Regions from separate parts of the Sulfobacillus thermosulfidooxidans genome, predicted to be linked through region 2. Evidence: predicted binding sites of a transcription regulator. Region 2 holds the regulator's gene; the other holds the start of a gene.
What was found. Region 2 encodes LexA, which represses DNA repair genes until DNA is damaged. Its sites were predicted from a motif close to CNAACANNTGTTNG; they were not measured.

Region 1: the regulator LexA is predicted to act here: its motif matches at 6,083-6,096, upstream of AOA63_RS06735 (four-carbon acid sugar kinase family protein).

What each region holds. Positions count from the first base shown of each region.
Region 1 is NZ_LGRO01000001.1:1,332,114-1,341,594, forward strand. It holds gene AOA63_RS06710 (IclR family transcriptional regulator) at 1-502, opposite strand, end outside; gene AOA63_RS06715 (hypothetical protein) at 782-991, opposite strand; gene AOA63_RS19730 (hypothetical protein) at 1,753-1,905, shown strand; gene AOA63_RS06720 (PucR family transcriptional regulator) at 1,930-2,277, shown strand; gene AOA63_RS06730 (FAD-binding oxidoreductase) at 3,452-5,962, shown strand; partial or broken gene AOA63_RS20560 (hypothetical protein) at 5,984-6,043, opposite strand; gene AOA63_RS06735 (four-carbon acid sugar kinase family protein) at 6,254-7,453, shown strand; gene AOA63_RS06740 (dihydrodipicolinate synthase family protein) at 7,537-8,433, shown strand; gene AOA63_RS06745 (hypothetical protein) at 8,543-9,481, opposite strand, start outside.
Region 2 is NZ_LGRO01000001.1:1,125,994-1,135,474, forward strand. It holds gene AOA63_RS05785 (prolyl oligopeptidase family serine peptidase) at 1-325, shown strand, start outside; gene AOA63_RS05790 (AAA family ATPase) at 488-1,522, shown strand; gene AOA63_RS05795 (GTPase domain-containing protein) at 1,522-2,133, shown strand; gene AOA63_RS05800 (methionine gamma-lyase family protein) at 2,221-3,438, shown strand; gene lexA (transcriptional repressor LexA) at 3,403-3,993, opposite strand; gene AOA63_RS05810 (CPBP family intramembrane glutamic endopeptidase) at 4,011-5,048, shown strand; gene AOA63_RS05815 (DUF885 domain-containing protein) at 5,101-6,774, shown strand; gene AOA63_RS05820 (acyl-CoA dehydrogenase family protein) at 6,845-7,984, shown strand; gene AOA63_RS05825 (SCP2 sterol-binding domain-containing protein) at 8,035-8,358, shown strand; gene AOA63_RS05830 (thiolase family protein) at 8,397-9,481, shown strand, end outside.

The DNA of each region.
Region 1 (9,481 bases), 210 kb from region 2:
TCCTTTGCACCAATTCCGGTCGATACGCCAACAGAGCTTTCCCCACTGCGGTACAATGAATCGGCGCACGACGACCGATGTTCAGTTGCATCCGCAAAAGATTGTAAGCATCTACGGTGGCGATATAGACCATATTCATCCCATCTTCCACCGCCAGGTTGACCGCTTCTCCCAGAAATTCTGCTAGCTGGTCCATCACCGGCTCAGCAGCCCGGTGTAGCGGCCAGGATCGAGTGGCGATTCCACCCATTTCCACCATCCGGATACCCACGCGATAACTGCCTTGTTCCCCATCCTGCTCTACGTAACCAAGTTCCATTAATGTATGCAACAAGCGGTAAACCGTGCTCTTATGCATACCCACCGCATCGGCCAATTGCCCGAGGGACATTTCGTTGTGTAGCACTAGCTTTTCCAATAGTCGAAATGCCCGTTCCACAGACTGCACCCGTACTTGCCCGTCTGATTCGGGAGGGAGTACCCCTAGTCCCACCGAACTCACCTCTAATTCCTTATGTCTCTATCTCGCTGATTTCATCCATCATACCGTAGCCGCCATCTTTAAAAAAGCAGCTTTGATACGGTCTTGATGGTTATGAGAGACTTAGGGGCACCTCTTAAGCATGAAACCAGGAAGTTCAGGTCGTTTCTGGTGATATAACCTCGTTACTAAGTTGTACTCACGGTATACATCAAGAAGACATCGAACTACGAGGCCACAGCCGTAGGCTATTCAGGTCCAACAAGCCAGACATCAGTCGAAGTAAGCTGCGGTGCTTCATTACGGGCTCGCCGCCACCGCGTCCCAATTAAGCCCACCAAAACCCAATTTCCACCGGGGCAGCCACACCTTCATCAACAGCAAGAGACGCATGAACGATACCAAAGGCCCGGTGACGGGTAAGGGAGGACCCGCCCATCGAGAAACCGGAAACAATAATAGAGGCGTTAATCCTAGGTGCTGAACCGAATTTAAGATTTGATGGAACACAAATTAATCCCCGGTTTAGAATATTCGGCGAATCTCTAAGCCTGTCTCCTACTCTTTGGGACAATTAACGAAAATTTTTATGCCGACCCCACAACATTCATGGGGATTGATGAAATCCATCTCCTGGGAATGATTAAGAGTAGTGCAAGTGCATAATCAGCGTACCATCCCTGAAACATATTGACTAATACCAAAACACAAAACAAACTATAAGTTTTCAGAAATATATCCGGTTACCACCATCTCGTGAGAAAAAACTCATTTCCACGATCCATAGCACATCGCTATTGGTGACCCTCACTGATGGCCAAATACCGAAAAGCAAAGGTCCAGGGCCGCCGACCTCCCTCGTTTGTGTTAAGATTCGAAAACTTTGACCTTCTCCCCTGTCTAGACGAAAGCTATCTTTACACGGCAAAAGCATCCCTCCGATGTCGCGGACGCTCCATTTAAGCTAGTTATGTCATCATGGGACGAATGATTATTCTTGGCGATCCCTTGAGATGAAAAATGGTGACACGTCACTATTTACACAGAACGAATTTGATAACGTTTTTAGCGTTTCGTCATGGACGTCATAGACACGTCTATCCCAGGCAAACCCTTAGGGCAATTGGGTTACGAGAATGTTCCTTCTGATAGGTTTTGTTCTGTTAGAACCTGTACGTATCATGAAGTTTTTATAATTACTTTTGTTTTTTGGTATTAGTCGACGGACTCCCTTGATGCTATCCTCAAATTGCAATCCTCGGGGAACCAGTATGACGCAACTATTGGTTAAAGGTGAAATTCAATGGCCAACAGATTATCTAAGTCTGGCAGGATGGAAATACCAAACTCAAGAGGCACATCTGCCGGCATTTATTCATCGCCTATCTCCTATCGATCACGGCAAAAACATCTTGACGATTTGAACTTGGTAAAGGAGGTTCTGGCCGTTGTCACGTTTATTTGATTCGATACCAGCATCTGCTCAGTCCACATTTGTCAAAGAAAAATTAGGAGCCTTATTGGAAGAGAGAACCTATAGTCGCGAGTTGCTTTGGACCTTGAAAGTCTACCTAGACAGCAATGGTCAGGCAGGAGAAGCAGCCAAACGTCTTTATGTTCATCGAAACACCCTAGCGTACCGGTTAGCCCGATTGCAAGAACTGCTGGGATGCGATCTCAAGAATTTGGACACCGTCACAGATTTACGATTGGCCCTAACCTTTTATTATAACGGAATCCAAGAGAACGGAGGAAAAGATGATGTCAAAATCGAGAAGACCACCCATATTTCTTAAATCATCCCCGAGAATCTGGGAAGAATGTACACAATGTTTCGGTTATGGTGAAGACATTTGTCAGGACTGTGAAGGCGAAGGATGTGTACACTGTGAGCACCGAGGCTACAGCGTCTGCCGAATTTGTCACGGCATGGGTGAAGTGCATATAGACGACATTACATGGATTGCCGTACAATCCTAGCAAAAATATCGCCATAACCAAAAAATCTCCTAAGTGGAGCATTATATATGCTTTAAGCCGCCAAATGGATAAGCCATGGCATTATCACCTTTGAAGAATTCTTTCACCTTTCGACCTCAATTTTTTCCGGTAGGTCTATCATCTTACCTAACTATTCCTCTAAATCGCCAGATGCTTTTAGCATGGGAATTATGGCTGATGATTTGATAGTCAAAGATGCGCACCGAGATCGCGGGGAATCAACTCAGCACAATACAGAGTCACCCTGGCATAAAACGTTGTGATGCATCGACATCACCCACCCAAGAACACATCTGCCGTTTAAATCCGCCACAACCTCAGAATCCCTGCAGTCAAAGAGTTGATGCGAGATTAGAAAAACCAACACAATATTTGTTCATCCCTCATATAGTCGATGTGACCTCTGGGATGTCATAAGCTGATAGCGACTCGCACATGATCCGATACTTCTGCCGCGTCCAGGGTACGATCATCCCCGAGGCTATGTCGCTGGTGAATTACCAACCAGGCTTTTTGTGCTTGATGTTCGCGGGCAGGCCGCAGTTGGGGCGTACGTGAGAAATGGCTGCATCTTCTCTTCCCCGATTTAACTAACGGGTAGGCAGCGCTCGATGTGAATTCTCGCCCAGTCTCATGCCTTAAGCACACGCTCTTCCGTCATTTGATGATCCCGTTTACCGGACGATTAGTCGGCGAAACGCGTCTAGAAGACTGATGAATAAATCCGCCATGGCCATCATGTTCTCCTTATGCAAACCATTGAAGGCGACTTCAAATGTTCTGTCTCCCAGTCAGCTAGCGAAAAGCCGTGGTCTCATGCGTCGCTTCGGTGATTTTTCAGTAGCATAGAGAGGCATGCATCAAAATTAGGAACATTCGCACCCCATGGTAAGTTTAGTAAAATTTTTGATATCATTTTTCATATGTGTATTTTCTCACTAATGATACATAGTAAAGCGAGGCCAAATTATGCTGATATCCTTACCGAGTTCTTCCTGTCAACAAATCCCGGATCAAGGTTCTGGACCAGATGCTCAGCAAAAGGAAGAATTTCTTTGCGCGCTCACCCAGCGTTTCGGTGAGCGTATCATCCGCGATGCCAGTCGCCTTTTAGCTTATAGTTATGATGCAACGTCGCAACGGCATAGGCCTGATGCAGCCTTTATTGCCGAGAACGAAGAAGAATTGCAATATGTGCTGCAAACGGCCAGCCATTATCACATGCCGGTTATTGCCCGGGGATCAGGAAGCAACATCAGTGGCGGCACGTTGCCCATCTCAGGAGGCATCGTCGTATCTTTAACGCATTTTAAAGAGATTAAATCTATTGACCTTCGAAGACGGCGAACGCACGTGGAACCTGGCGTTGTCAATGCCAGGTTACAAGAGGCATTAGAACCTTATGGCTTCTTCTTTCCTCCCGATCCCGCCAGTCACCGCATATCAACACTGGGAGGCAATGTTTCCGAGGGATCAGGAGGTCCCCACTGCGTCAAATATGGTACAACTAGCCACTATGTTACAGGAATTAAAGCTTTGCTTGCCGACGGAACACCCATCACTTGTCAAGAAAGTTTGTCGATTATAGATTGGCCTGGCTTGTTAACAGGCTCGGAGGGCATTTTGGCTATCATTACCGAAATAACGTTGCGAATATTGCCCAAAGCTCCTAACTCCGGAACACTACTTGCGGGATTTCGGTCTGTGATTGACGCCGTCTCGGCAGTGTCTGGGATTATTCAGGCACAAATGATTCCCTCTACCCTAGAGTTATTAGACAAAGCCACCTTAGATACCGTCAGACCGTTCATGGACGCAGGATATCCGGATTCAGATGCTGTGCTCCTTATTGAAGTCGATGGTTCGCCCTTATCCGTTCAAGCGCAAATTCAACGGCTCGTTGAAGTATTACAAAAATATCATGCCGATCCCGTGATCATTGCCGAAAACCCCGAACATGCTCATCAATTGATGGCAGCTAGACGATCGGCTTATGGAGCTGCCGCACGACTTGCATCCCATGTCTGGACGCAGGATGTGACCGTTCCCCGGCCCCTTTTAGCAGATATGATGAGTCATGTGCTGGCCATATCTCGCCGTTTCTCGCTGGTAATTAACACCGTGGCACATGCTGGCGATGGTAATTTGCATCCCTTGATTCCGTATCATCCGGATGATGCCGAGGAAGTGGCACGAATGAGGCAGGCCGATCACGCAATTTTGCAAAAAGCAGCGGAATTAGGCGGATCCATTACGGGAGAGCATGGCATTGGCATTGACAAACTGCATGAATTACCTCTTATGTATTCGGCCGACGAATTAGCCGCCATGTACGCCTTCAAAGTGGCCTTTGATCCCCATAATATCTTAAATCCCGGTAAGGCCGTTTATCCTGTTGAGGACATGTCTTATATTCCTGATATTGGCCCAGGGCCAGCAATCACGGGGCATGTTCAACCCCGCACAGTCGATGAACTGCGAGATACCATACGCGAAGCCTACATCCAAAAGGTTTGCCTTACCCTGGACAAGCATAGGGTGCATAAAGGCGCTTGCCGTGTAGATCTGAGTCATCTTCAAGATATCCTGGATTTTGATCCGGACAACATGACCATCACAGTGCAATCCGGGATGTCTTATGCAACCCTACAATCCCTTTTGGACAAATATCATCTGATGTTTCCGGTAATTCCTCTACAAAAAGACCAAACTCTTGGCAGTTTAGTTGCCGAAGGATTGCCCCATCTGGCGCATTTGGGCTATGGTCCCGTGAAAAACTGGATTCTTGGCCTATCTGTTGTCGACGGAACCGGTCGGCAGTTACAATTCGGCCGTAAGATTATGAAAAATGTCGCAGGATTGGATATGCCAAAACTATTTATTGGCTCCTTGGGCCAATTTGGTTTGATTACCACCGTGATCTTGCGTTTACTTCCCAAATTTTCCGAACAGGTTGTTTATATCATAGATCATCAGAACATGAGTCCAGAGCAATACGAAGCCTTGATTCGTGCTCTCCTAACAAGGGCTCCAGGACCCCAGGGTCTATGGACCATGGAACATCATCTTGCTATCTATGTGGATGGACATGATTTTCCCAGCCAACACCAATATATCGAACAGGTATGCGATCATATTCGTATTCCTTATGAGCGTCATGATGCCTCAGATGTTCTCGCCCAAACACACTCAACACTGCAAACACTCTTTGATCATGCCCGGCGCGACCATTCAGGATATGTATTTGGAGTGGGACCATTACCCCATTCTATTACCCCTGCATTTCACGCCCTCGATGACAGTTTATGGATTATGCCAAAAGAACCCGAAAATGCCCCCCAACGGCTGCAGCTTCACGGCTGCCGCGTGTTGAATCACAAAGGTTGGCAAGTTATCAACCTTCCTGATCCATCCTTGATTGAGATCACCCAGCGCCTTAAACAATATTTCGATCCCCACAACATATTTGGAAAGCCATAATATGCTAATTGTGTTATAGATAAACCGTTGAAATCCGATCCACCGCAACAAAATCTGTTGCAGATCGACTGTAGGGGACAAACGGAATCGCTATCCATTAAGCATTGCGGCAATCTTTCACGAACAGCCGTTTTCGCGTGAATTGACCATACCCGAGACTTCAGGGAACAGCGGATGCGACCGATCTGGCGGTCAAAGGTGCCATTCGCTTAACCCCTTTGGGCTATCGTCTACGAAGGAGAATGCACAGGTATAGAGTTCAAGCTATCGAGTAGGAAAAGAGGACGCGCTATGCTAATCATTGCAGACGATTTAAGTGGAGCATTAGATACCGGTGTCATTTTTTCGGGGTTGACTCCGACAAAGGTTGTTCTTAAATTACCTAAACATCTTTTCGACGGGCCCTCCGTCCTCGCCTGGACAACCGAATCGCGTCATCTCCCTGCTGATGAAGCCCGGCGCAATCTGCAACAGGTCCTCCCCTATCCCCTTAAGATCCGGCCTCTATACAAAAAAGTGGATGCAACGCTCCGTGGACCCGTCGGAGCTGAAATCGAAACCTTGTTGCATCTGACGGGGATGAAAACCGCCGTGCTCTGTCCATCATTTCCCACGGTCAACAAAATTGTAAAAGACGGACATCTTTATGTGGATGGGAAACCGTTGGAAACCACAGCACTGGGTACGGATCCGCGAAATCCGTTGCGCACCGGCGACATTCAGGCTCTCTTGCGAGAAACCACTACACTCAGGGCGGAATACGTTTCCTTAAACACATTACGCCATCACCCTGAACATGTGCATCAGAGCATCACTCGTCACTCGACTGGGCAAATTGTTGTGGTCGATGCAGAAACCGATGACGACTTAGCACAGATTGCGAAGATTTTATCGAAACATCCGAACGTTTTACCGTGTGGTTCGTTGGCTCTTGCCCTACAATTGCGCCCCTATCTTGTTCAATCTCAGACTTTAACCGTGCCAGTAACAGCCAAGGCCGATAAGGCGCTCATAATGAGTGCCAGCTTGCATCCTGCAACTCAACAACAAATTAACTATTTTCGGACCCGTTTCCCGGACCACTTTTGGGAGATAGACAGTACCTTACTTTCACACCATACGCCGGAACTGATTAACACCGTAACACTTAGGCTTATCGATTGGTTTTCGACCTCACATTTTGCCCTGCTCTCCGTCAGTCCGGAGCCCCGCATTGATCCCAATGCCGTAACCGCATTTCTTGGACAGCTTGCTCAGCGACTTATCAATGACATGAAGGGGGTGTTTGCGCTGGCCGCAACGGGAGGAGATATGACATCTGCATTGTGCCGTGCTTTAGGAATAACCGAATTGGAGCCCGTGATGCAATGGGAACCCGGCATTGTGCAAAGCCGAATGCTTTTTCGTAAGAGCCCATGGACATTGGTGTCCAAATCCGGCAGTTATGGTTCTGCCCCATTTTTTATCGACTTTGTTCGGCGCTTGCTATAGCATACTGATAAGAAAACACAGCGCAAGATGTCACAACACGCAATTATTCATCGTAAGTATCGTCATCGATAAAGGAGAGCAGCATGTCAGCATATCTATTGCAAACAGCCATGATTACCCCATTAACAAGCGATGGCCATCTCGATACTCTGGCCCTCAAACGATTAATTCAGCGCATTTTGGCAGCTCAACACATTGGTCTATCCATTTTAGGTTCGACCGGAGAAGGCGCAAGTCTTTCCCTGTCCTTAAGACGGCAAGTGCGGGAAGCCGTTTTGGAACGTGTAAACGGCCAACAACCGGTATATTCCGGTATAGTGGGAACCGTTCAAGAGGATATCGTCAAGGACTTGGATGCATGCCGCGACCTGCCATTAGCAGGGCTTTTGATTCCCCCGCCCTCTTATTATCCGATGACTGCGAGAGATCTCGAGGTCTTTTATTTGTCTTTAGCTGATCGGTCTCCCTTTCCCATCATGCTCTATAATATTCCCCCCTACACGAAAATCAGCATTCCGGTAGAGGTCGTTGCCAAATTATCCACCCATCCTCATATTATGGGTATTAAGGACAGTAGTCGTGATTTCGACTACTTCCTGAGGGTTTTGCACCGTACTCGCGATATACCCGACTTTAAAGTATTAATCGGGACGGAAACACTCGTCCTTCCCGCCTTAGCCGTGGGAGGACATGGCGCCGTAGTCGGGTCAGGCAATATTGTGCCCCAATGGATCGTGGAACTCGCGGAGCATGTGGCCCATAACCGCTGGCCAGAGGCACGCCAGTTAGAATACCAACTCATCGATTTAGCAACGGCCCTGCGCCAAACCGATGGGGTCCGAGGTTTTAAATTTGCCACTGCCGCCATTGATCACCATCTGGGTTATTTAATGGCGCCTTATCAACCGCTACCCCAAGATGCTCCCGCTGCTCTGGCCATTCGCGATGTTCTTAAGCGGTATCACCTGATTTCGGAGTGATCACGGAACGCGCAGAATCTAGATCATGAGCATGGAGAGCAAGCCCACGAGCATCTCGTGGGCTTGCTTATGCACTCGTAAATGCTTTGGTGAATGTTTCAGGCGAGATTTATTCTTCGAATGTCCACCATTGGCGAGCGAGATTCTCAATGAGTTCGGGATACTGCCAACCGAAAACTTGGGCCGCATAAGCCACCAGACTTTGGGCTTGTTCCCGGCCCGGACGATTTCCCCCTGCCAAATCGGGGACAAAATTCGCGTCAAAAATCCGAAACTGCCCTGTTGCATCTTGACGAAAATCCACCGTAATCACACTGCGGCTCTGTACTAAATCGGCAAGTTTCATCGCTTGGGCGGCGGCCTCGCGAACCGTCACCTCATCCGTTGGTTCAAACGGTTCGACAGTCTCTAATAGCGGCAAATCCGGTGGCAAGACGTGATCGACGTGATGGATGCGGTGAACTGGCGGCAACGCCCAATATCGTGTCTTTTGAATCTCCGTTTCGTCAATCTGATAATCGCCTGGGGGAAATACCACGATGGTAATTTCCTCTCCGGGCAAGAAAGCTTGAATCATGACTTCATCACCCGCAATGGAACGGTCCCAATGTTCAACAATATCCATTAACTCTTCACGGTTATGAACAAGCCGCACATTGCGTCGACCATAGCCGCGAACTGGTTTGACAATTAAAGGAAAATCCATACCATAGGGAGCTGAATAAATATCGAATTGGCTAATAATGTCTTTGGCATCTGCGGAAGTTGCTAAAGGCATCACAATGCCACCATGTTGAATAACATTATGGGAAAAAGCTTTGCTTTCTAATGGGTCAATTAGCACGGGCATTTGCCCCGTAATCCCCATCCCTTCTTCCAGTCGCGATGATAATGGATGCTCTGTATCCATGGGCACATATGGCCATAAAATACGGGCACCTTGACTGAGCGCCTGGTTGATACCGTCATTGGTATCCGGGAAACTCCATTGATATGCGTCATGTGGATCCGGTGTAGCGGCGGGCGTAATAATGGGAACATGACGTTC
Region 2 (9,481 bases):
GAAACGTGAATATGGAGATCCTAATAATCCGACCGATTGGCAGTGGTTGCAACGCTATTCCCCCTATCATCATGTGGTTCCTCATACAAAATATCCCGCAATTTTAATTTTTACCTCAGCGCATGACAATCGAGTGCATCCGTTGCACGCCAGAAAAATGACCGCGCGTCTACAGCAGGCCACTGGGTCATCTTATCCGGTTTTTCTTCGAATTGAACCGCAAGCCGGTCATGGCGTAGGAAAAACTCGCAAGCAACAACTAGAAGAAGAAACCGATATCTGGACTTTCCAGTTTCGCCAATTAGGACTTTCTCCGAAGACTTAATTAACGCGGCCTTTGCCTTAATGGCGTCGATCGCAGCAGGTCATTGGCTTGCCTCAAATATCTTTTTGCATTGGGGGGAAGGAGCTGCGGCTTCAAGGCCCTTCATTTCGGGTCTTTTCCTGGACAGGCAGCATTTTCTTTTCCCAAGCGTATAGATTAGTGATGTCCGTTGGCGGAGGGGAAATCATGCTGGATGCGATGAATGATCCTGAATATCCTAAAAACCCTTTGACTTCGCGGGAAGTCATAGCGTGGTTCGAGTCCGGACATTTGACGTCGGACAAGGCAGTACGGTATTTAGCGCAACTGGATACGCGCGGTGGTCCCAATACGAATCCGTTTCAGCGAACAGCGACCCATTTTAATGGGGAAAGCCGCCATAAACGCGTAGAGAGCGTTTTACGCGAATTAGATGACCTCGTAGGACTCAAAGAAGTCAAGCAAATGGTGCATGAAATCCGTGCCTATGTCGAGGTCCAACAACGTCGGCAACAATTAGGGCTCGTAAGTGCATCGCAGACACTGCATATGATTTTTTCGGGTGCACCGGGCACTGGTAAGACAACAGTCGCGCGAATCATTGGCCGTCTCTTTCAGGCCCTTGATGTCCTGCCTAAAGGCCATATGCTCGAAGTAGAGCGAGCAGACTTGGTTGGAGAATACATTGGGCATACGGCACAGAAAACCCGGGAAGTTATTAAACGGGCCTTAGGAGGGGTGATGTTTGTTGATGAAGCCTATTCGCTGGCGCGGGGCGGTGAAAAAGATTTTGGGAAGGAAGCGATCGATACCCTGGTGAAGGCGATGGAAGATCATCGCGATGAATTTTTGTTGATTCTGGCGGGATACCCCGATGAGATGGCATGGTTTCTATCGACAAACCCCGGCTTATTATCGCGGTTTCCCATTCATATGCATTTTCCCGACTATGCCGCCGCAGAACTGATGGCGATAGCCCGCTCTATGTTGTTAGAGCGCCAGTATCATTTGACCACCGAAGCGGATCGTCAATTGGCAGAATTTCTGACACGCAGCCATGGACACTGGCATACCAATGCCGGCAATGCGCGTCTGGTTCGCAACATCATAGAACGGGCCATTCGACGGCAGGCCGTGCGATTAGTTAGCCATATCGATTCGACGAGTCGTGACGATCTCATGACCCTGACTTGGGCTGACGTGGAAGGAGGGTGGTAATGGAGGCCCTAGTCATCGGAAAGCCTAATGTCGGTAAATCCTTATTTGTTATCAACTTTGCGGCATACTTAGGCGTTAAGGAGATTCGTCTGCAATCGACAGAACGCAAAGGCGTTCCCACCAAGAAAATATTATTGTCTTTAGATGAAGCGCGGCATAAACTCGTGTCGCAAAAGCCTCACAAGACGCTGACGATTCAAAGTCTGAGCGTTGAGATTATTACGGGTCGACAAAAGAAAGCCCTGTGGATTGTCGATAGTGTTGGTATTACAGAGGGCATCCATCATCAAGCGGAGATTCGCCAAGCCATGGCTAATACGTTAATCCGTATGGGGGAGACCAATTTGATTTTGCATATGATTGATCTAAGCAGTGTGGGATCAAAACGCATCGAATCCTTAGGACCGCTTGATGACGAGATGGCCAAGTATGCCCAACGTTTAGTGCCGTATCTCATTCTTGGTAATAAAATTGATAAACCTGGGGCGGTCGATAATTTGCACGCCGTGCGCGAACACTTTAAGGGTATTCCCGTCATTGGCGTATCAGCTCTAACGCGCCGGGGTTTTAAAGAGGTCAAAGCGTTTACCTTACGTCATCTGGATGCGTAATACGCTCGGACGGTCTACGCCATTTTCGCCATGGATCAAAATAGTGTATGATACCGACGATGAATCTGGCGTAGGAGGCCTAATAATTTGCGAAATTCTGATATTTTAAAGCAGGCCCGCCAGACATGGCTCCACGTTGAAGCCATTGTCGCGGCGAATGTCACGCGGGTGGCTAAGGCTTTTAGTGAAAGTGGCCTGTCCACTTCGGATTTAGGGGGGAGTACCGGCTATGGCTATGGCGACCGCGGACGAGAACGGTTAGATCATATTGTCGCCACAATTATGCATGCGGAAGCGGCCATGGTCCGTCCTCAATGGGCATCCGGGACTCACGCGTTAGCCACCGCCTTGCGTGCTCTCTTAAGCCCGGGAGATCATTTATGGTTGGCCAATGGTCCCATTTATGACACGCTTCAACCTCTGATTTTTGGCAATTCACGAACCAGTTTGCCCAGTCGAGGAATAGACGTTAGGGTATTGCCCACGGACAAGACAGGAATGCCCATTTGGCCCCAGCAAGCCATCTTTCCGCGTGTGGTCTATATTCAACGTTCGCGGGGGTATCAGTCGCGGCCCTCGTTTCAAGCTGCCGAAATTCGTCAGATCGCGGAAAAAGCGCACTCGTTTGGCGCGTGGTTGGTGGTCGATAATTGTTATGGAGAATTCACCTTAGAGGAAGAACCGACAGATTGGGGAGCCGATTTGATTGTGGGCAGTTTATTAAAAAATCCGGGCGGTGGAGTTGCGCCAACCGGGGCTTATGTGGCAGGTAAAAAAGCCCTCGTTGAGGCCGTGGGAGATATGTTACTGGCTCCGGGAATTGGTCATGAGGTCGGACCTACAGGATCTATATTACGTCTGATTGCCCAGGGATGGTTTTTGGCACCCATGATAGTGGGCGAAGCCCTCATGGGCGGAATCTATGCATCCCATGCATTTGCGGCTGCAGGTTTTGCCGTTGATCCTTTGCCTGAGCAATTTCCCCGAAGTGACATTGTAACAGCCGTTCAATTAGGTGATGCAAAGAAAATTGAAATCTTGTGCCGAGCGGTGCAGCGTGTCTCGCCCATCGACGGCTATGTGATTCCTGAAGCCTGGTCGATGCCGGGCTATGCTGATCCTGTCATTATGGCTGCCGGCGGCTTTGTTGCGGGTGGATCGTTGGAATTATCCTGTGATGCCCCGATCAGGCCGCCTTATATCGCGTATTTACAGGGAGGCTTGTCCAAATGGCATACCGTAATGGCGGTTGACGCGGGAATCTCTGCGTTAAAGACTGCGAACAAGACCCACGACCTTACCTAAAATTTGAACGTCTGAGGAAATAATAGGCTGATAACGTTCATTAGCCGGCATAAGACGGATGCCTTGGGGCTCTTTGTAGAAATATTTGACGGTGGCTTCATCGCCTAGCAAAGCAATGACAATGTCTCCGTCATGGGCAGCGGATGTGCTTTGTACCGCAACCAGGTCACCGTCAAAAATTCCGGCACCAATCATGGAATCGCCCACAACCCGCAGAAGAAAATCCGGATGGACACGAAAGAGTGAAGCCGGTAAATTCAAATGTTCTTCGATCACTTCAGTCGCTAAAATGGGAACCCCGGCGGTGATATTTCCAACCAAGGGAAGGGAAATTGATTGGGCGTTATAACTATTGCCCATAGTCCAGGCTCGCCGCTTAGCGGGGGGATGCGATATATACCCTTCTTGTTCTAAGGCCTTTAAATGTCTGGCAACACTGGCAGTTGAGCTTAGTCCGACCGCTTTGCCTATCTCGCGTACGGAGGGAGGATAGCCATTTTTCGCAAGAAAGTCTTGAATATAATTCAATATTTTTTGTTGGCGTTCTCCAATCACATTTTATCATCCTCCTCATGATATCAGGAATATTGTACCATACTAGACAGACAGAGGAGGCGGAGAGACTGAAGAAAGCGATTGGAGCCGTTGTATTATGGTTGGTCATGGGCATTTTATCTGATCTATTGGCGCATTCCTTAAACCCCAGCATGATCATCATTGCTGCATTAGGCGTGAGCATCTCTGCTGGGGCTCTCAGCTTTGTCGTCAGACGTCCAGAGGTGGCAGCAATAATGATTGGGATGGCCATGTGGAGCATTTGGCTATCACCGTTGAAAATGGTGGACCGCTTGCTCCTTCCCCTCACTGAACTTCTTCTCGGTGTAATAATCGCGTGGTGGAGTCAACGGGCTGAGATTGGGCGTTTACGACCTCGGGATGGATTCTTAGGTTTTATAATTCTTATTTTGGTCTCAATGGCTTTATCGGTTTCATTACTCGTGAGCCATCCCACTACATTATCGACGAATTTGTCCTTACTTCTTGCCGCCTACTTGCTGACGCCGCCGACGGAGGTATTAATCGTATTGATGATTCTTACACGCCATCATTTGACCCGTTCTTTTTTGCGCTGTCACTACCAATGGAACGCTAAAACTCTTCCGTTGGTGGGGTGGGGAATTACTATCGGCATCATGATGTCGGTTATTACAGCACTAGTGGTAGAATGGGAAATAAAGGCGGCACATATCAGGATTCGGTCTAATAATCCGTTTGTTTTTGCTAAAGGATTAAATGGACACTTAGGACTGATTGCCTTTTTGATGATTGTGGCGATTGTCATCATGGCGCCCGTTGCCGAAGAAATTTTGTTCCGCGGTATTTTATTTGGGACCTTGCAACCTGCCTGGGGATTAGGTTGGGCCACAGTTGTGGCCGGTTTTCTTTTTGGCGTCGCGCATATGAACCTAACCTTGTTAATTCCATTAGCTCTCGCAGGGATGATTTTAAACTTGGTGTATTGGAAAACCGGGTCTTTGATTCCATCAACCATTGCTCACGCGACTTTAAACTTATTGTCGGTTGTCATCGCTCTTTTGGCACTTCATTAGCGTTCTGTTGTTCACTACGATTGTTTGCAAGAACCTTTTAGGGGAGATGTTGATGAAGGTTAGCAACCAAGAATTTTATTCGGGATTGCCTAAAGATAAAGAGTTACGCCGTATAGCCGAAATGACATTAGAAGTCTATCTGCAATACTTTCCGTTCGTCGCCACAGAATTGGGATTACATGATTGGGATGAGGCATTGCCTCCTGTCAGCGAAGCATCCCTCCAAGCATTCGAGGGGACACTCAATCAAGCGCGCAGAGCACTGAACTTGATTGATCCAGACACCCTGAATCTGGAAGATTGGGCGGACTATATGACTTTAAAATTTAATGTTGAGTCTTTATGGCTCGATGTGACCCGCGATCATCCAGAACGAAAAGATCCTAATCTTTTTAACGCGGTGATTAGTGAAAGTTTGTTAAGTCTCGCACGAGGTCAATTTGGTACCGCTGACACGCGAGGTTATGCCTTGTGGCAACGCTTGCGTCAAGTGCCCGGTTTTCTTGTGGCCGGTCTCAAACAGTTGGATAATCCACCAGAATTGTATGTGGATATGGCTATCGAACAGTTTTCCCAGACCCTTCCCTTTCTCCTTTACGATATTCCGCAAGCATTCCAACAGGTCAACAGCCATTTACGACAAGATATTGCAGAGGCGAGTCAACAAGCCGCGAAAGCTTATGAAAAATTTGTAGATGAATTAAAGACGAAAATAAAACCCAAAGCCCATGGAGATTATCGCCTAGGATCTGAGCGGTATTGGGAAAAATTCTATTGGCTTGAGGGCAACGAAGCGTCTTTGGATGAATTACTGAATACAGCGGATGCGGAACTAGAACGTCTGCAGACAAAATTACAAGACTTCGTTGCACAATATGAACCTTCGGCCAATATCCGACAAGTGATTGCCCAAATTCGGCACGACCATTGGTCGCGTGATTCGTTACTTCAACATACAAGCCAGCTTTTAGATCAGTTACGTAATTTTGTGGAAAGCCACCAACTTGTAAGCATCCCGAAAAGCCTTCATCCTCATGTTGTCGAAACTCCCGCGTTTATGCGACTTACCACATTAGCCTCGATCGTCCCTCCCGGACCTTTTGAGCAGTCATCGCCCCAGGCCTATTATCAAGTGACGTTGCCAGATTCCTCCTGGTCAGTCGAGGACCAAGAAGCTCAATTGCAAACGCTGAATAAAGCCACGATGCAGATGATTTCTATTCATGAAGTCTATCCTGGTCATTTCGTGCAATTTTTGCAGATTCCCAAAACGTCCAGCACGGTCCGCCGTGTTTTTGGTTCCGGGGCTTTTGTCGAGGGATGGGCTCATTATACCGAAGAACTTATGATCGAACAGGGTTACGGTGATGGCAATATAGCGTTACAAATCAGTTACGTATTGGAAGCCCTCGAACGCCTTGGTCGCTTTATTGTGGCGATCCGATTACACCGGGGAGATTTCACCCTCGACGATGCCCAACGCTTCTTTGAAACCGAGTGCTTTATGACGGCTGTCGGTGCTAAAAGAGAAACGTTAAGGGGAACACAAGACCCGTTTTATTTGATTTATACATGGGGAAAGCTTCAAATTTTCCGTTTGCGGCGTAAGGCTCAAGAACGGTGGGGATCTGAATTTACGTTACAACGATTTCACGATGGGTTGTTGAGTCACGGTATGCCGATGTTCCCGGTTTTGGAGAAACTTCTGTTTTCCGATCCCAAATAGTTGTACTCTGCATAAATTTGATATGGTAAAATAAGTCTGGTTGCAAGTTATTGGGGTGGGAGGGAGTCTCATGAACTTCGAATTAACTCCAGAACAGCGCGAGTTAAAAGAATGGGCTCATACGTTTGCCGAAAAAGAAATTCGTCCTGTAGCCGCGTATTATGATGAGCGCGAAGAAATGCCTTGGGATGTCTTAAAGAAAGCTGCGAAAGTGGGCTTGTTGTCCTATACCATTCCAGAGGAATACGGGGGCAATGGGGTACCTGATCTCATTTCTAGTTTAGTGGTCGGAGAGGAATTGTTTTGGGGTTGCGCTGGTATTGCGACAGCCATAGGAGGGATTGGCTTAGCGTCAATTCCGATTTTGGAAATGGGCTCCGAAGAGCAAAAGAAAAAGTGGTTGCCGATGTTTTGCGATCCGGATCAGGTTCGCTTAGGCGCCATGTGCTTGACAGAACCTGGCGCTGGTTCCGATGTGGTGAGCATGACGACCCGAGCGGTGCGCCACGGTGATGAATATATCATTAATGGCACCAAAACGTTTATCACAAACGGAGGCATTGCCGATGTCTACGTCGTGTTTGCCAAGACGAATCCCGAGGCCGGTTATGCGGGCGTGTCAGCTTTTATCGTCGACGGCAAAACCCCCGGCATTTCGTCGGGAAAGAAATTTAAAAAATTAGGCTTGCGGGCTAGTCATACGGCGGAAGTCCGATTCGATGATGTGCATGTACCCATCGAAAATCGCCTGGGTGAAGAAAATATGGCCTTCATTGGGGCGATGAAAATGCTCGAGCATTCGCGACCTACGGTCGCCATTGCTGCTGTAGGGGTGGCGCGAGCCGCATATGAATATGCCTTGGCTTACGCAAAAGAACGGGTCCAATTCGGCAAGCCGATTTATTATAATCAAGCCATATCGTTTACTTTAACCGAAATGCTAACCAAAATTGAAGCGGGCCGTTTATTAGCTTATCGTGCCGCATGGTTAGCCGATGAAGGTAAATCATGTAATATGGAAGGATCCATGGCCAAGGCCTTTTGTGGAGACATGGCCATGGAAGTCGCCACCAATGCAGTTCAAATTTTAGGTGGTTATGGATATATGCGTGATTATCCCGTTGAGAAATGGTTACGAGATGCCAAAATTATGTCTATTTATGAAGGCACAACGCAAATTCAAAAACGCGTGATGACCCGCATGATGTAATGGTGAAAATCCAGGTTTTAATAAGTTCATTGAGGGAGTGTGACAGGCAGATGACGACAAAGGAAGTTTTTGATCAACTTCAAGACCGCTTAACTCAGAAGACTAACACCCAATTAGCTAGCTCTACGGGGGTATATCAATTCATTTTAACCGGTGATGATGCGGGTGAGTATTGTGTGCGGGTTAATGCCGATGGGGCCCGCGTAGAACCCGGCAAGGCCAATGATGCGGGTGTGACCATTACGATGGCTGCGCAAGATTTTAAGGATTTAGCTGAAGGCAAATTAAATCCCATGAGTGCTTTTATGAGCGGTAAATTATCCGTCACAGGGGATATGAGCATGGCCTTAAAACTCCAAACATTGATTAGTTAAGCCGGCACATTGCTTCACATTCAAAGGAGGAAGCCGAAGTGACCGAAGCGTATATCATTGATGGCGTTCGCACCCCATTTGGTCGTCGCAATGGCATGTTAAAAAATGTCCGTCCGGATGACTTAGCGGCAGCCACATTACAACAACTGGTGTCTCGTACGCATACCGATCCCGCAACCGTGGAAGATGTGCGTTTAGGTTGTGTCACACAAATCGGTGAGCAAGGATTTAACATTGGACGGCTTGCGCCGTTAATTGCCGGATTTCCTGTCGAAGTGCCAGGGGCAACGGTAAACCGTATGTGTGCCTCAAGTCTGGAAACAGTAAATCAAGCGGCCCAAGCTATCAAGTCAGATACGCATGATGTGGTAATTGCGGCTGGGGTTGAATCGATGACACGGGTTCCGATGGGTTCGGATGGTTCGACTTTTAGCAACCAACTACTCGCTCAATATCAAATTGTTCCCCAAGGCATTTCCGCGGAACTCATTGCTGAAAAGTGGCACTTGGACCGGGAAGCACTAGATGCCTATTCCTATCAAAGTCATATGCGGGCGATTGCCGCGCAGCATGACCACTATTTTGATAAGGAAACCTTCGATGTTACGGTCTTGGGAGATGACGGGGAGATGCATACCGTCCGGACCGATGAGGGTCCAAGACCCGATACAAATCTTGAAAAAATGGCGAATTTGCGTCCGGCATTTAAACCAGACGGCGTGGTAACAGCCGGCAATTCCAGCCAAATCAGTGATGGAGCCAGTGCATTATTACTTGCTTCGGAAGCGGCGATTACCCGCTATGGGTATACGCCGCGTGCCCGAATTGTGGCCATGAGTGTGGTGGGAGTTGATCCCGTCATCATGCTTACCGGCCCGATTCCGGCTACCCGAAAAGTGTTGGACAAAGCGGGACTGGAATTTGATGATATCGACGTTTTCGAAGTCAATGAGGCGTTTGCATCGGTGGTTCTAGCGTGGGGAGAAGAGTACCATCCGGATTGGAATAAGGTCAATCCACACGGAGGTGCTATTGCGATTGGTCATCCTCTCGGCGCTTCAGGAGGCCGCTTAGTCTTAACTGCTTTAAATCACTTAGAAGTCACGAATGGTCGGTATGCACT